Methylococcus capsulatus: one gene and its partner. The protein of the gene in region 1 binds, or shares a complex with, the protein of each later gene. Links are inferred from orthologs where the notes say so. Each region holds a gene or a part of one and is shown in the gene's direction. Other genes may lie near its edges.

What was found.
Region 2: the proteins of dnaN (region 1) and N4J17_RS15795 are in contact, whole or in part, in a cryo-EM structure (PDB 8GIZ), measured with the Escherichia coli proteins. The link is inferred for Methylococcus capsulatus from one-to-one orthologs.

Annotation. Positions count from the first base shown.
Region 1 is NZ_CP104311.1:1,037,389-1,042,442, reverse strand. The notes cover bases 1-2,959. They hold dnaN (DNA polymerase III subunit beta), read left to right. Parts: upstream 1-909; coding sequence 910-2,010; downstream 2,011-2,959. Other genes in these bases: recF (DNA replication/repair protein RecF), read left to right, coding at 2,063-2,959; dnaA (chromosomal replication initiator protein DnaA), read left to right, coding at 1-877. Also shown: more of recF, read left to right, coding at 2,960-3,142; gyrB (DNA topoisomerase (ATP-hydrolyzing) subunit B), read left to right, coding at 3,282-5,054. UniProt on the Escherichia coli protein: Confers DNA tethering and processivity to DNA polymerases and other proteins. Acts as a clamp, forming a ring around DNA (a reaction catalyzed by the clamp-loading complex) which diffuses in an ATP-independent manner freely and bidirectionally along dsDNA.
Region 2 is NZ_CP104311.1:3,268,585-3,273,678, reverse strand. What follows is about bases 689-3,687. They hold N4J17_RS15795 (DNA polymerase III subunit delta'), read left to right. Parts: upstream 689-1,685; coding sequence 1,686-2,690; downstream 2,691-3,687. Other genes in these bases: N4J17_RS15785 (TatD family hydrolase), read left to right, coding at 3,082-3,687; N4J17_RS15790 (PilZ domain-containing protein), read left to right, coding at 2,687-3,043; tmk (dTMP kinase), read left to right, coding at 1,067-1,693; mltG (endolytic transglycosylase MltG), read left to right, coding at 689-1,070. Outside these bases: pabC (aminodeoxychorismate lyase), read left to right, coding at 1-75; more of mltG, read left to right, coding at 72-688; more of N4J17_RS15785, read left to right, coding at 3,688-3,855; N4J17_RS15780 (tetratricopeptide repeat protein), read left to right, coding at 3,901-4,425; N4J17_RS15775 (ATP-dependent DNA helicase), read left to right, coding at 4,434-5,094. UniProt on the Escherichia coli protein: Part of the beta sliding clamp loading complex, which hydrolyzes ATP to load the beta clamp onto primed DNA to form the DNA replication pre-initiation complex.

The DNA of each region.
Region 1 (5,054 bases):
GGGAAAGACTCATCTGATGCACGCCATCGGCAATGAAATTCTTCGCGGAAATCCGGCGGCCAACATTGTCTACCTGCATTCCGAGCGGTTTGTTTCCGATATGGTCAAGGCGCTGCAGCATAACGCCATCAACGCCTTCAAGGAGTTTTACCGCACCGTCGATGCCCTGCTGATCGACGATATCCAGTTTTTCGCTGGTAAGGAGCGCTCGCAGGAAGAGTTTTTCCATACCTTCAACACGCTGCTGGAGAACAAGCATCAGGTGGTCCTCACCTGTGATCGCTATCCCAAAGAGATCAAGGGATTGGAAGAGCGCCTCAAATCGCGGTTCGGTTGGGGATTGCCGGTGGCCATCGAGCCGCCCGATCTGGAAACGCGGGTCGCTATCCTCATGAGCAAGGCTCAGCAGTCCGGCATCGAACTTTCACCGGAGGTGGCGTTTTTCATCGGCAAGCGCATCCGCTCCAACATCCGCGAATTGGAGGGCGCGCTGCGGCGGGTCATCGCCAACGCGCAGTTCACCGGCCGACCGATCACCTTGGAATTCGCCAAGGAGGCTTTGCGCGATCTGATCGCGCTGCAGGACCGTATGATCAATGTGGAAAACATCCAGAAGACCGTAGCGGAGTATTTCAAGATTCGTCAGGCCGATCTGTTGTCGAACAAGCGCACGCGATCCCTCACCCGGCCACGCCAGATAGCCATGGCGTTGTCTAAGGAGCTGACCAGTCATAGCCTGCCGGAAATAGGCCAGATGTTCGGGGGGCGGGATCATACCACCGTACTGCACGCCTGCCGGAAAGTGCAGGAGCTCAAGGAGAGCGACGCCCGATTCATGGAAGACTTTTCCAATCTTCTGCGCATCCTTTCCAACTGACACGCCGTTTTCTTTCGCCAAGGGCTCGAGCCATGAAGTTCCGTATCTTGCGGGAAGATTTATTGTTGCCGCTGCAGCAGGTCATCGGTGTCATCGAGCGGCGCCAGACGCTGCCGATTCTGTTGAACGTCCTGATCGAAGTGAATGACGGGGGGGTTGAGCTCACTGGAACCGACCTGGAGGTTCAGCTCATTGCAAATACCCGCATCGAAGGCGCAGAGTCCGGACGTTTCACCGTGCCGGCGCGCAAGCTGATGGACATCTGCAGGCTCCTGCCGGAAGGCGGTGAACTGGCATTCGAGGTGAAGCCGGAGCGGGTATCGCTGCAATGCGGCAAGAGCCGATTCGTTTTGGGGGCGCTGCCGGCGGAGAACTATCCCAGCTTCGAACACGGCGATTTGGAGGTGGCGTTCGATTGCGAAGCGCCGTTGCTGCGGCGCGCCATCGAGAAGACCGCTTTTGCTATGGCGCAACAGGACGTGCGCTATTATCTGAACGGTCTGCTTTTGGAAATCCGGCAGGGGCGGATTCGAACGGTGGCGTCCGATGGCCATCGGCTGGCGCTGTTCGAGGAAAGCGTGGAGGGGATGCCGGATGTCGCCAGACAGATTATCCTGCCCCGCAAGGGCGTTCTCGAGCTGGGGCGCCTGCTGGCTCACGTCGAGGAGCCGGCAGGCGTGCGGATATCGGCGAATAACGTCAGGGTTGTCTTCGGCTCCTTCAGCTTCGCCGCGAAGCTGGTCGAAGGACGTTATCCGGATTATGAGCGCGTGATTCCGAAGGCGGCTTCCCGGGTCGCCGTGATCGGCCGCTACGATCTGCGTAACGCATTGACGCGGGTCGCCGTGCTTTCCAATGAGAAATTCAAAGGGGTCAGTCTGGAAATCGGCAATGGGCTCATCCGGCTCAGGGCGCAGAATCCAGAGCATGAAGAGGCGGAAGATGAGGTGCCGGCCGAGGTCTCGGGTGAGACATTCTCGGTGGGTTTCAATGCCTCCTATCTGCTCGATGCGATCAACGCGGTGGATTCGGATTCGGTTCGCATGTCCTTTACCGACGCCAATGGCAGTTGCCTGATAGAAGATTTGGCAGATGCCCGGCATCGCTTCATCGTGATGCCGATGCGCCTTTGATGCCGGCATATCCGGACTCTCAGAGCAACGGAGGCGAAAGCGCCGGGACAGCATGGCACTGTTGAAGCTCGACATTGCCGATGTCCGCAATATCGAATCCGCCAGCCTGAGTCCCGGCGACGGGCTCAATCTGCTGTTCGGAGCCAATGGCAGCGGCAAGACTTCGTTGCTAGAAGCGATTTATCTTGTCAGCAGGGGTAAATCGTTTCGTTCCCCGCAGGCCGCCCGCGTCATCCGATTCGGCCAGCCATGTCTTACTGTTTCCGGCCGGATCGGACAACCCGGGGCGGGGGTCGTCGTGGGCATTCGCCTCGGGCGGAGCGAGAAGGAAATCCGTGTGGGGGGGCGGAGCTGTGATTCCAGTGCGCAGTTGATCCGCCTTTTTCCTGCAGTCTTGATTCAGCCCGCCAGCGTCGCGCTGCTCGAAGGTCCGCCTCGATGGCGGAGGCAGATGCTCGATTGGGGCGTGTTCCACGTGGAACAGGACTATCTCGACCTGCTGCGGCGCTTTTCGCGGGCACTCGACCAACGCAATGCGGTGCTTAGGGGCGATGTATCTTGTTCGAGTCTGGAGGCATGGTCGGGCGAGCTGGCGCGATGGGGTACAATGATCGCAGAAATGCGGTTGGCCTACGTCGAGCGGATTCGGACGCAGGTCGAGGAGATGGTGTCCGCATTGCTCGGACGGACAGATGCCGAATTGGTCGTTCGACCGGGCTGGCGGACTGGATGGTCTTATGCCGATGCGCTCGCGGCGTCCTTGGCTGCCGACCGGCGCCAGGGTTACACAGAATGCGGTCCGCACAAAGGTGATTTCACGGTACTGGTCGGCGGCCGCCCCGCGAAGGATTATTTGTCGCGTGGGCAGCTGAAGCTCCTGACCTACGCGCTTTTGCTGGCGCAGGCTGGCCGGCTGGAAGCGGATCAGCCGGGGCGGGTCTGTCTTCTGGTCGATGACATCGCTTCGGAGCTGGATGGCCGCAACCAGGAGCGGCTGCTGAGTCTGGTGAAATCGATCGGCATACAATCCTTTATTACTTTTTCCGCTGACGCTCAAAGAGCGGCGGCCGCGGCCGGCCCGGCCAGCAGAGTGTTCCACGTGGAACAAGGCCGTATCCGCGCTGACGCATGAGAAACCAAACGACCACGGTCGCCTGCTTTCATCTCTTAAAAAGAATGCGACTGCTCGCCATGATCGTTTCCCTCTCACCCTGCTCTCCCCGAAAGGGTGAGCAAGGTTGAGCGACTTTCACGTTAAATGACTCGATCGAATGACTACCAAGCCTAACGAATACGACAGTTCTCATATCAAGATTCTCAAAGGGCTCGATGCGGTGCGTAAGCGCCCGGGTATGTACATCGGCGACACCGACGACGGCACGGGGCTGCATCACATGGTCTTCGAGGTCGTGGACAACTCGATCGACGAAGCCATGGCCGGCTATTGCAAACGTATCTGCGTGACGATCCACGAGGACGAGTCAGTCACGGTTTCCGATGATGGGCGCGGCATTCCCGTCGATATCCATCCCGAAGAGGGGCGTTCTGCAGCCGAAGTGATCATGACGGTGCTCCATGCCGGGGGCAAGTTCGACGACAATGCGTACAAGGTGTCGGGCGGGTTGCACGGCGTGGGTGTTTCCGTGGTCAACGCCTTGTCCGAAAGGCTCTGGCTGGAGATTTGCCGGGGTGGTAAACGTTACCGCCAGGAGTATCGGGACGGGGAGCCTCTGGCTCCCCTGGCCGAGGTGGGCCAGGCCGATACGACGGGTACGACGGTGCGGTTCAAACCCAGCCCCAAGATCTTTTCCAACATCGAATTCCACTACGAGACTCTTGCCAAGCGCTTGCGAGAGCTGTCCTTTCTCAATTCCGGGGTGCGGATCGAACTGGAGGACAAGCGTAGTGGAAAGAGCGAGGTGTTCGAGTTCGAGGGCGGGATCCGGGCCTTCGTCGAGCACCTGAACAAGAACAAGACGCCGCTGTTCGACAAGGTATTCCATCTTCAGGCCGAAAGAGATGGCATCGGCGTCGAGATCGCCATGCAGTGGAACGATTCTTATCAGGAAAACGTCTTCTGTTATACCAACAATATCCCCCAACGCGACGGCGGGACTCATCTGGCCGGTTTCCGCGCCGCCCTCACCCGCACCGTGAACCAGTACATCGAAGAACAGGGGCTGCTGAAGAAGCAGAAAGTCGCCACGGTGGGCGACGATGCCCGGGAAGGACTGACCGCGGTCTTGTCGGTAAAGGTGCCCGACCCCAAGTTCTCCTCCCAGACCAAGGAAAAGCTGGTTTCATCGGAAGTGAAATCCGTGGTCGAATCGGTCTTGGCAGAGAAACTGAACGATTTTCTGCTGGAGAACCCATCGATTGCCCGCACCATTGCCAACAAGGTTGTCGACGCGGCCCGCGCCCGGGAAGCCGCCCGGAAGGCTAGGGAAATGACGCGCCGCAAGTCGGCGCTGGATATCGCGGGACTGCCCGGCAAGCTGGCGGACTGCCAGGAGAAGGATCCGGCACTTTCCGAGCTGTTCATCGTCGAGGGCGATTCTGCCGGAGGTTCAGCCAAACAGGGACGGGATCGGCGCAGTCAGGCCATCCTTCCGCTCAAAGGCAAAATCCTGAACGTCGAACGGGCGCGGTTCGACAAGATGCTGTCGTCGGAAGAGGTCGGAACCCTCATCACGGCCTTGGGGTGCGGCATCGGCCGGGACGAATACAACCCAGACAAACTGCGCTATCACCGCATCATCATCATGACGGATGCCGACGTCGATGGTTCGCACATACGCACCCTTCTCCTGACTTTTTTCTACCGCCAAATGCCGGAGCTGGTCGACCGCGGCCACGTGTACATTGCACAGCCGCCGCTTTACAAAGTCAAAAAGGGCCGCCAGGAACACTATGTCAAAGACGATACTGAACTCAACGAATACCTGCTGCAGCTCGCCATAGACAAGGCACGACTGGTCGTGGACGATCAAGCCCCGCCCATCCAGGGGCAAGGACTGGAGAAGCTGGCGCATGAGTACCTGCAC
Region 2 (5,094 bases), 2.2 Mb from region 1 along the record:
CCGGTGGGCGCGTTGACGATGATGCTGAACCGGAGCTCGGAAATCCATCAGCTGTCTGAGGTCGTGGCCGGATGAAGCGCACGGTGCTGCTGTTCGCCGCAATGGTGTTCGCGGCCGGCGCGGCGGTGAAGGATTTCAGCGAGTCCACCGAACGGCCGCTCGCCAATACTGAGCCAGTCGTATTCGAGATCGCGCGGGGGCAGGGGCTGAAGGACGTGGCTCTGGCACTAAAGGATGCCGGCGTGATCGATGAGCCCTGGTGGTTCATGCTGCTGGCCTGGCAGGAAGGTCTGGCGCGCAAGCTACAGTCGGGGGAATACGAGATTCCGCCGGGTCTGGACCGGCGCCGGTTGCTGATGCTGTTCGCTTCCGGGAAAGTCCGACAGCATGCCGTGACCCTGGTCGAAGGCTGGACTTTCCGGCAGATGCTGGCGGCGCTGCGGGCCCAGCCGGGTCTCGAGCATCTCCTCACGGCGGAGAGCGACGGCGCCGTGCTGATGCGGGAGCTGGGAATACCGGAAGGAGATCCGGAAGGGCGGTTTTTCCCTGATACTTATTTCTTCATCAAGGGCACTCCGGACATTGAGATTCTCAAGCGCGCTCACCGACGGATGGCGGAGGTCATCGCTGCGGAATGGGCGCGGCGGGCGCCGGACCTTCCCTACCGGACGCCGGACGATGCACTCATCATGGCTTCCATCATCGAGAAAGAAACCGCCCTGCCCAGTGAAAAGGCCGAAGTGGCCGGTGTGCTGGTTAGGCGGCTCCGCACCGGTATGCCTTTGCAGGTCGATTCGACCGTGATCTACGGCCTGGGCGACCGCTTTGACGGCAATCTGCGGCGCCAAGACCTCAGGACCGACACGCCCTACAACACCTATCTTCACCGCGGTCTGCCGCCGGCGCCGATCGCCGCGCCGGGGCTGGCTTCGCTGCGGGCCGCGCTGAACCCGGCACCGGGCGACAGCCTGTACTACGTGGCACGGGGGGACGGCGGCCACCGCTTCTCGCGGACCTGGGACGAACACCGACAGGCGGTAGAGGTTTACCAGAAGGTCGGGCAACCATGACAGCGGGCAAATTCATCACGCTGGAGGGGGGCGAAGGTGTCGGCAAGAGCACGAATCTCGATTTCGTGGTGAGCCGGCTGCGCGCCCGGGGTCTGGAGGTCATCGCGACGCGGGAGCCGGGCGGCACCGCTTTCGGTGAGGCGGTGCGGGGGATTTTTCTGCATCAGGACCCTCTGAGACCGGAAGCCGAGTTGCTGCTGTTATTCGCGGCCCGCGTGCATCATCTTCGGGAAGTGATCGAACCCGCCTTGCGGCGGGGTGCCTGGGTGGTCTGCGACCGTTTCACCGACGCCAGCTATGCCTATCAGGGCGCAGGGCGAGGTATCAAGCCGGGGATCATTGATTTCCTGCGGGACTGGATTCAGGCCGGGCTGAGGCCCGATCTGACTCTGCTGCTGGATGCTCCGGTGGACATCGGCTTGAGGCGGGCGCACCAGCGCAGCGGTCCGGACCGGCTGGAAAGAGAAGACAGCGCCTTTTTCGCCCGTGTCCGCGAGGGCTATCTGGCGCTGGCGCGAACGGAACCGGATCGGATACGGGTGATCGATGCCGACCGGCCCTTGGTCCTGGTGCAGGCGGCCATCGCTGCCCAATTGGATTCCCTGTTGGATGGTTGTGTCTGATCCCATCGGTTGCTATCCGTGGCTGGTGCCGGCGCGCCGCCGGCTGGCGGCGTATCTGGAGGCGGGACGTTTGCCGCAGGGCTTGCTGATTTCAGGTGCTGCCGGCCTGGGAAAGGGAGTACTGGCCGACGATTTTGCCCGCCGGCTCCTGTGTATCAGCCCGTCGGCCGAAGGGGCGTGCGGGACCTGTCAGGCCTGCCACTTGGCCGTAGCGGGCAATCATCCGGACTATCTCCACATCGAACCGGAGGAGGCCGGCAAACGCATCACGATCGATCCGGTCCGCCGGCTGATCGACAGGCTTTCGCTCAAACCGCAGTACAGCGCTTCGCGGGTCGTGGTCATCCGTCCGGCGCATGCCATGAACATAGCGGCGGCGAACAGTCTGCTGAAAACGCTGGAAGAACCCGACCCGCATACGCTTTTCCTCCTCATCAGCGAGCGACCAGCGCAGCTGCCAGCGACGGTGCTCAGCCGCTGCCAGCGTCTGGAGGTGAGGTTGCCTGCGCGGGAGGATGCGCTGCGCTGGCTGCATGGACAAGGCGTCGGGGAAGATGCCGAAGCTTTGCTGGCGATGGCAGGCGGCGCACCGCTCAAAGCGGCCGAGCTGCACGGCGGCGATCTGGCCCAGCGCAGAAGGAGGCTCTTCGATGACTGGCTGGCCGTGCTGAGGGAAGAGAGCGATCCGCTCGCGGTGGCCGAGCATTGGGCGAAGGAGGATGGCGAGACCGTCCTGACCTGGTTGCACGGTTGGATCGCTGACCTCATCCGTATCGGCAGTACTGAAGCACCGGGGGCATTGCGCTTGGCCAATGCCGATCTGGAGCCGGGACTGCGGAAAGCGGCGGCGGGTCTGAATCTTCGCACCCTGTTTGCCCACCTCGACGAGGTCGATGCCGCCCGCCGCAATCTGGAGGGCCAGGCCAACCGGCAGCTGATCATGGAAGATATCCTGATAAACTGGAGCCGGCTCGGATCACGGGGAGCACGGCATTGAGCGAAGAGCAGGCGGGCGCCCGCCAGGGTATTCTGGCATTGACCATCAAGGACAAGAATGCGCTTTACGCCGCGTACATGCCGACAGTCAAGAATGGCGGCCTCTTCATCCCCACGACTCGCAGTTACCGCTTGGGCGACGAGGTCTTCATGCTGCTGCAGCTGATGGACGAGCCTGAGCGGATCCCGATCTCGGGGCGGGTCGTCTGGATCACCCCGAAGGGGGCCGCCGGTTTCCGTTCTGCCGGCATCGGCGTACAGTTCAACGAAGAGGATGCTGGCGTCACCAAGGCCTTGATCGAGAGTTATCTCCCCGGGCACCTTGAATCGGATCAGCCGACCCATACCATGTAAGCTCTGCAGGCAGAACCCGCCCCGTTGTTCCCGATCCGATGTTCATCGACTCCCACGCCCATCTCGACCGCCTCGATTTGAAACCGTTCGGTGGCGATTTTTCGCGTTTCATGGCGGAGGCCGGCGCCGAAGGCGTCGACCGCATGCTGTGCGTAGCGATTAATCTAGAAGACTATCCCGCCATGCGCCGGCTCATCGAACCCTACCCGAACGTGTGTGTTTCGGTCGGCGTGCATCCCAATGAAACCGATATCGAGGAGCCGAGCGCCGAACGCCTGGCCGCACTGGCGGATGACGACCGTGTCGTCGCCATCGGCGAAACCGGCCTGGACTATTTCCGCAGCGTGGGCGACCTTGCCTGGCAGCACGATCGCTTCCGCACCCACATTCGTGCCGCCAGACTCGCCGGCAAGCCGCTGATCGTCCATACCCGCGATTCCCGCGCCGACACCTTGCGCATCCTCGAGGAAGAAGATGCGGGCGAGGTGGGGGGCGTGTTCCATTGCTTCACCGAAGACTGGGATACGGCACGCCGCGCGCTCGATCTGAATTTTTCTATATCCTTTTCGGGTATCGTCACGTTCCGCACCGCCGAAACCGTTCAGGACGTCGCCCGCCGGGTGCCGGACGACCGCTATCTGATCGAGACCGATTCCCCCTACCTGGCACCAGTGCCGCTGCGGGGCAAACCGAACTATCCACAGCATGTCCGCCATGTCGCAGGCATGCTCGCCGAGCTTCGAGGCGTTTCGCTGGCCGCGGTGGCGGAGCGGACGACACGGAACTATCACGCCCTGTTCGGCAGCGGCTGAGTTAACGGAGCGAACTGTGCGGGCTTCAACTACCGGGGTTCCCTCATGAATTTCCACATCGATTCCCGGCGCTTCCATGGGCTACCCTGCCGGTGGCTGGCAGTGGCTCTGTGCCTGGCCGTTTCAGCGGGATGTGCGCAGCGTAAGGCGGTCAGGCCGTCTGCCCCGAGTGTTCGCCCGGTCCCCACGGCATCGCCGGCGCCCAGTCCCAAGCCGAAACCGTCGGCCCAGCCCACCAAGCCGGCTCCCAGAGCTTCGGCAGGCGCGAAGAAGCAGCCGGCGCCGACCCCCGCCGTAGCGGCCCTGATTTCCGATGCCGACAAGGCGCAAGCAACCGGCCAGCTCGACAATGCCGCCACCACCTTGGAGCGCGCTATCCGCATGCAGCCGCGCAATCCCGAGTTGTGGTACCGTCTGGCGACCGTCCGTATGGCACAGCAGCAACCGCGCCTAGCGCTTGATCTGGCGCGCAAATCCAAGGTGTTGGCCAAAGGCAATCCGGATCTCCTCGACAAAAGCCAGGCGCTGATCGAAGAAGCGGGCCGGCTCATGGGCGGAGCGGAAAAATAAAACATAAGATGAGCGCTGTCGACGAGGCTTTCGCTGGGGATGGCCCCCTGGCGCATGTGCTGACGGGTTTCCGGCCGCGCGCGGCCCAGTCCGGTATGGCGCGGGCAGTGGAACAGGCCATCCGCGAGGGCCGCTGTCTGATCGCCGAGGCCGGCACCGGCACCGGCAAGACCTTCGCCTATCTGGTGCCGGCCCTGCTGAGCGGCAAGCGGGTGCTGGTCTCCACCGGCACCCGGAATCTGCAGGATCAACTGTTCCAGAAGGATCTGCCCCTGCTGCGGCAGGCGCTGGGTGCGCCTGCGCATGTCGCTCTGCTCAAGGGCCGGTCGAATTACCTCTGTCCCTACCGGCTGGAAAACGTCGTCGATTTCGGATTTCGCGCCGGGTTCAGCGCCGAGGAAGCCGATCAGCTCGAACGCATCCGGCGCTGGGCGAAGACGACCCGTAGCGGCGACGTCGCCGAGGTGAGCGATGTGCCGGAGGCTTCGCCGCTGTGGCGCTCGGTCACTTCCACCGCCGAAAACTGCCTGGGACAGGACTGTCCGCTCTACGGAGACTGTCCTGTGGTCCAGGCCAGAAAGGCTGCCCAAGAGGCGCAGATCATTGTCATCAACCACCATCTGCTGTGGGCCGACTGGGCGGTCAAGACCGACGGATTCGGCGATCTGC